2 regions of the Halomonas sp. GFAJ-1 genome follow, and region 2 is predicted to be linked to the other one. Evidence: predicted binding sites of a transcription regulator. Region 2 holds the regulator's gene; the other holds the start of a gene.
The links. Region 2 encodes FliA, which starts transcription of late flagellar genes. Its sites were predicted from a motif close to CTAAAGTTNNNNNNNNNNCNGCCGATA; they were not measured.
Positions count from the first base shown of each region.

Region 1 (3,398 bases), on a different contig from region 2:
TGCGCGATGGAAATACCATCGTTAGCGTTACGCTGTGCCTGAGCAAGACCATTGATCTGTGCAGTCATGCGGTTGGCGATGGCTTGGCCTGCCGCATCATCCTTGGCGCTGTTGATGCGCAGACCTGACGACAGACGCTCCATGGAAGTCTGCAGAGCGTTTTGGCTCTTGTTCAGGTTGGACTGGCCGATCATCGATGTGATGTTGGTATTGATCACTGACATGGGTGATTCTCCTTTCTTGGACACTGGCCTAGAAGGCCCGCTTTTCGGCCACTGTTCGTGCCGTTATATCTATTAACGGCCCAGCGATGGGAATCTTTAGGGGAAGTAGTAAAAAATAATGTAAAAGTTGGTAACTGTAGGATGAGAAAAGGCGGCTTACGCCGCCTTTTGGGTGTTTTGCTGTACGTTATGCCGCTGCAGATTACCTTCTGCGGCCCAGCTGGTTATCTAGCGCATCGAACTGCTGAGTCAGGTAGTCGCTCATGCTGTTCATCTGGGCGATCATGCCGTCTAGCTGGCTGAACTGCCTGCGGTAGCGGGCAATGGTGCTTTCAATACTTTTTTCCATGCGCTCAAAGCGGTCATCTAGGCTTTTTACACGGTTTTCTGCGCCGCTTATTGCCAGTTTAACTACGCCATTATTGCCCAGCATTTGTTCAATACTGGTGCCGAGTTTACCTGCCAGCCCACTGCCTTTTTTCTCACCGGCAAAAAAGTCGCTTAGCGCTTGGGGGTTATTGGCGACTAAATCGTTTAGCTTGGCATCATCTGCCTTTAGCGTGCCATCCCGCTGCAGGGTAATCCCAAGCTGGCTAAGGGTAGAAAGCTCCCCCCCCTCCACGCCGCTCGTCAGCACACTACGCAGGCGGCTTTCGATGGTGCGCACGGTGCTATCGCCGACTAACTCGCCAGCGGTTTCGCTGTCACCGCTAAAGCTAGTGAGTTTGCCTATGGTGCTTTTTAAGTCGTTATAGGCTTTTACAAAGCCATTAATGGCCTCGCGCTGTTTTAGCGTATCGCGCTCTACGTTAATGGTACTGGTGGCGGTTTCATCTTCGCCCAGGCTCAACTCTGAAAGGTTTAGGGTCACCCCCTGAATCGCGCCTTCAATCTGGTTTTTAGCGCTGGTAATGGTAATGCCGTTTACTTTTAGGACGGCATCTTTACCACCATTCTGGGTGTTCGCTCCTTCCGTGAAGGGGCCGGTCACTGGCTGCTTGTCAGCATCAATAAAGCTAAAGCTATCAATGGAAGCATCGGCCCCCGTCTCTTTAGAACTTAGCGCCAGCCGGTAGCCTTGGCCGTCGTTGATGATGGTTGCGTTAACACCGGCTTCTTTGTTGGCGTTAATGGCATCACGAATCGCGGAAAGGCTGCTGCCGGGGGCAATATCGATATCCACGGAATCGCCGCTACCAAAATTGAGCCGCATCGCGGTGGCGCCTTGCAGGTCTAGCGCTTCATCTTTTCCTTCGGTAATTCTGCTAGAGGCCAGCGTACCGGAGGTGGCAAGCTGGCTCACTTCCACCCGGTAGCTGCCCGGCAGTGCGCTGGCAGTGGTGGTGGCTTTAACGGCATCGCCCCGCACGCTGGCGGAAAGGCTTTGGTACAGTTTGGGGTCGTTAATTTTCGCAACTGAGTCTTGAAACGCATTCAGCGACGTTTGCAGCTGGCCAAACGCGGAAATTTTCGCCTGCTGCTGTTTTTTCTGAAGCGTAATCGGCGCAAGCTTGCCCCGCTCGGCTTCCTGAAGCTGATCAAGCAGCCCTGTTAGGTCAAGGCCAGAACCAACGCCAAGAGAGGTTATTGTCGCCATGCGGGATTTCCTCAGTGCAAAAGCTAAACCATGGCTAGTTTAAACAAGCCATTTTTAAACAACCGAACGGGCGCGCGCAGTGATACTCAGCGCCCCCATAAAATAGATATACTATTTATCGGCAGAACAGCGCACAACTTTAGCGCTTTTTCGAGCTTTCAAAGAAGGCAGGAGGTTTATCTAACAAAAACGCCTGCTTGGTGCAGGCGTTTTAGGGCATCACGACCGATTGTTACCTGCGGCCTAGCTGGGCATCCAGTGCATCAAACTGCTGGGTGAGGTAATCGCTGGTTTGGTTCATCTGGGCGATCATGCTATCCAACTGACCAAACTGGGTACGATAGCGGGAGATGGTTTGCTCGATGGATTGCTCCATACGTGTGTAGCGTTCAACCAAGGATTCAGAGCGGTTTTCAGCACCAGAGATGGCCCCAGTGACGGTACCGTTCGTGCTTAGCAGCTGCTCTATGGTTTGATTCAACTGGCCGGCCATGCCGGTTTCAGCTGAATCACCGGCAAAAAACGTCGAAAGCGCATCTTGGTTATTGGCAATGGCGTTATCCAGCGCATCATCATCGATAGCTAGCGTGCCATCCCGCTGTAGCGAAATACCAATATCGCTCAGCATGGAGAACTGGCCTTCCACACCGCCGCTGAGCACGCTGCGCAGGCGGGACTCCACGGTGCGAATGGCGCTGTCGCCCAGCAACTCGCCCGCGGCACCTGTTTCCGCATTAAAGCTGGTTAGCTCACCCATGGTGCTTTTTAGGTCGTTATAGGCATCCACAAAGCTGGTGACGGCTTCACGCACGGCGCGGGTGTCTTGCTCTACGGCAATGGTGCTGCTGCCCTCTTCTTGCAGGTTAAGCGTCACGCCTTGGATAGCGCCTTCCACTTGATTGGTAGGGCTGGTGATCGCGATGCCGTTAACGTTTAACGAGGCATCTCGACCCGCTTGAATGACATCAGCCGCTAGAGGGTTGTCAGCACCATCCCATTCAAGGCCAGATACGGAAGCTGCTTCACCGGTTTGGGTAGAGTTCAGCGCTAAACGATACTCTTCACCATCAAAGATAATAGAGGCAGACACACCGCTATCTTCGGTCGCATTTATCGCATCGCGAATATCTTCAAGGGAGCTTCCAGCAGCAATCTGTACCGGCACACCTGGCTGGTCATCACCGGCGAACTGTAGGGTTAAGGTACGATCTGTATCAGTGCGAGAAGCTTCAGGATCAGCGACCGAATTTGTCGCGAGCGTGCCAGCACTCGCCAATCGTTCAACCATTACGTTGTAGTTGCCGGGCTGCGCTTCGCCATCTGCAGCGGCGGTAACGGCACTGCCACCTACGTTGGTGGAAAGGCTTTCATACAGTGCACTATCGTTTAACGCTGCAGAGGCCGTTTGAAACTGAGCAAGGGAGCTTTGTAGCTGGCCGTAAGCGGAAATTTTGGTTTGCTGGGTTTCCAGTTGACGCTCTATGGGTTCGAGCTTGCCTCGCTCAGCTTCCTGCAGCTGATCCAGTAAGCCGTTCAAGTCTAGCCCAGAGCCAATGCCGAGTGATGAAATGGTAGCC
Region 1 is NZ_AHBC01000050.1:17,463-20,860, reverse strand. Features, by position in the region: gene MOY_RS14040 (FliC/FljB family flagellin) at 1-224, opposite strand, end outside; gene fliD (flagellar filament capping protein FliD) at 427-1,821, opposite strand; gene fliD (flagellar filament capping protein FliD) at 2,054-3,398, opposite strand, start outside.
Region 1: fliD (flagellar filament capping protein FliD) is a predicted target of FliA. The motif match lies at 1,938-1,964, and genes of this name have one in related genera.

Region 2 (3,398 bases):
TGCGGCCTTAGCCCCTGGTGACGAGGCTGAATACCAGTGGCTAAGGTTGCCAGGGGCAGCGCAGTAATCGCACTGGCCGAGCGCATTCTATCGCTATCTGCCGCTTCTCCCCCGCCTGGCGGCGTTAACGCCAGCAGGAGGACAAACAGGGTGATTAGTAGCGTCAATACATCCAGATAGCTCGTTAACCAGCTCTCATCCCCCTCGCCTTCGGCATTGGGCATTTCCAGCGCATGACGGGCTTCACTGTTCAGCATGTCGCTACCCTTTTGTCGCGGGGCTAGGCGTGGTGCGTGGCTTTACAGTAGCATCGCGTATTTCGTCGTGGTAGTTGGCAACAAAGGAGTTGAGTGTTTCTTCAATAAACGACGGTAGGCGACGTTTGGTGATGAGCGATATACCTTCAAGCACCATGTTCATGGTAATGAGGCGCTCTTCGGTACGACGCTCAAGCTTAACGGCAATAGGCTTAAACACTAGGTTGGCGAGCAAAATACCGTAAAACGTGGTGAGCAGGGCAACGGCCATGCGCGGGCCAATGACTTCTAGGTCACCCGCATCCATGACTTCAAGCATGTTAACCAACCCCACCAACGTACCAATCATGCCAAAGGCAGGCGCGTAAGTGGCCATCGTGCGGAAAATTTGTGCTTCTGCATGCTCGCGCGCTTTTAACCGCGCTATGCGCCAGCGCAGCATGTCGAAGATTTCATCCTCTTTGGTATTGGCAATGACCAGTTGAATGCCCGTGCGTAGAAACGGGTTACGGGTGTGCTCAAGCTCTTTTTCCACCGCCCGAACATCGCCTTTAAACCATAGCCGAGACATCGACACGAGTTCGTTAATGTCATCTCGAACATAGGTATTTTCACGGCGAAACACTAAGCCTACCAAGCGCACTACCCGAAGTACTTCTTTCAGCGGGTAACTGATAAACGTAGCGGCCAGCGTACCGGTAATGACAATCGCTAACCCCGGTAAGTTAAGAAAGCTTTCTGGGGACTCTGCGGTAAAAAACAGCACGCTTACCAGCAGTAGAATGCTGGCAGATATACCGATCAGCGTAGATGGATTCATCAACGGCTCCTCGCCGGGTTCAAATAAGTGAGTGAGAGATTAATTGGCGTCGTGCAAACGGGCGCGTAAACGGCTAACGGCCTGACTATGCAGCTGGGAGACACGGGACTCGGTAACCCCCAGCACAGCACCCACCTCTTTTAAGTTCATCTCTTCTTGGTAGTACAGCGCCATTAACAGCTTTTCTCGCTCTGGCAGCGCCTCAATCGCCTCAATCAAGGTTTGACGTTGCTGAGCGTCCAACAACTGGTCGAAGAGCAAATTGCCAGCGCCGCTACTAGGCTCACCACCCTCTGTCACCAGCTCTTCAAACGGCAGCAGTTGGCCGCTGTTGGTGTCATTGAGTAGCTGCTGATAGTCGCTTAGCGGCATTTCTAAATCACGGGCGATTTCCCCCTCTTCGGGAGCGCGGCCTAGCTGTTGCTCCAGCCGCCGCACCGTCTCATCCATCGCCCTGGCCGAACGTCGCACGCTACGAGGTAGCCAGTCGCGCGTGCGTAGCTCATCCATCATCGCGCCACGGATTCGCTGGCTGGCAAAGGTGGCAAATGTCGCGCCTTGGGCCGCATCAAAGCGCCCAAGGGCTTCTAACAACCCCACCATGCCCGCCTGGATAAGATCATCTAGCTCGATGCTCGCGGGCAACCTCACCTGCAGCGTTAAGGCCTGACGTCTCACCAGTGGCATGTATTGGGTTAACAGCTCACTCTGTTTGATCCTGCCTTGTGCTGTATACATCCTCGTGCCTCGCGGCTAAAACACTTTTTACTGGTAATTCACGATGGCTTGCAGCCCCTGTACCCGTACCGGCCGCTGGCCGGGCGTTAAGGCAAAACGAAAGTACAGCGGCGCATCGGCGTGCTTTCCGGCTAATGCCATAGTGGAACCCCGCATGCTGTTAAGTGGGATGCACTGTTCAGGGTGACATAGCCAAGCATTGACTGGCGACGCCGGTGGCGCCTCATACCGCCACTGTATCCGATCAATCACTGCGTTTCCCACTTGCGCTGCGCTGGGCGCTACGATGGGCTGGCTGCTGCTGACCCGGTCGCTCATGGCGACCATGACACTGGGAACTTGGCTGCTCCAACTGCCAGGTGCTGCCTGTACGCTACTTGCCAACCCCATCGCGATGAGCGACACCGTAATGCTCACCGTGACCACCTTTAAGATGCTCCTGCCCTGCCTGCTTTGTCGCTGCATGGGTGCTCCCAGTAACGCTACTAGATAGTGGCCAGTACTTCTCTGCCAATACCCGCTTGCTTGTAAACGCTGCAGCCCTTATCGGGCAAGCAGCAGCAGTTCTGTGTCTAAATAACCTGCGGCAGCTTCTCGCAAGTTATCGAGTAATCCTTGGCGTGGCAAGTGGGGCTCATGCAGCGCCAACAGGCGCTTTGGACCTTTGTTGTCATGCACTTGCCGCAAAACTCGGTACATCGGCATAAACGCATCCGCATCGCTACTTACCCACAACGCCCAGCGCGGGTAGCGCGCCACCAGTAATGGCAGATTAGCTGTAGCAGGGTCAACCAGGTGAATGTCCCAGTCATCTGGGTCGCCTGCCCAGCGGCGCCCCAATGCCGACCACTGGCTGAGGCGGCTTCTTACCTTGTTAACCTGGTGCTGATGGGTGGGTAGGCCCACCACCACCAGCGGCTGTTTCGGCGTGGGCGGCGCCTCTACGGTTGGCACCATGGCGGATGCAGCATAAACAGAAGCCGCTTTTTTTGAGACTGGCTCTGTGGGAGCTGGCTCATCCGGTAGCGTATCTTCGGGTATGTCTCCGCGCTGCTGACGCTGTAAATCCGCCCATTTTCGCAGCCCCGCTGCCTGGTCTTGGCTGCTCATAGCATGCCCTCTCGGCTCACGCTACCTAGCTGACGAATCGCATCGCGGGCCATAAAGGCATGCACTAATCCGTCGAGCAAGGCGGTATCGCGCCGTTTTCGCTGGGTGCCTAGCAGCAGCATCAGGTCGGTGCGCAGGGCCAGGGCAGCAGCATCGTCGGCACTGTCCAAATGCCCTGCTACGGCGGCAACGCCGCTGGCCATGAGCAGGCGTATTTCAGCACTGACATCACCACTGTCGGCTTCTTTAAGCTGCTGCCATGCCCGCTTCGTCAGCGCGGTGACCCCTTCGCTTTGCAGCTGGGTCGCCAGTAAAGAGAGCGCATCAGCGCCTAATCGAGCAGGGCTTAACCAGTAACGCCGAGCAATACGCTTAGCGCTTTCGGGGTCACGAACCTCTCCGTACCATGCCAATAGAGCAGTGCCAGACGCGTCAGTCACTTCTGCATAGGCACTCCACAGCTGCATAGGCTG
Region 2 is NZ_AHBC01000023.1:49,205-52,602, forward strand. Features, by position in the region: gene MOY_RS06265 (OmpA/MotB family protein) at 1-257, opposite strand, end outside; gene MOY_RS06270 (motility protein A) at 262-1,077, opposite strand; gene MOY_RS06275 (RNA polymerase sigma factor FliA) at 1,117-1,815, opposite strand; gene MOY_RS06280 (flagellar protein FlhE) at 1,843-2,280, opposite strand; gene MOY_RS06285 (hypothetical protein) at 2,359-2,925, opposite strand; gene flhF (flagellar biosynthesis protein FlhF) at 2,922-3,398, opposite strand, start outside.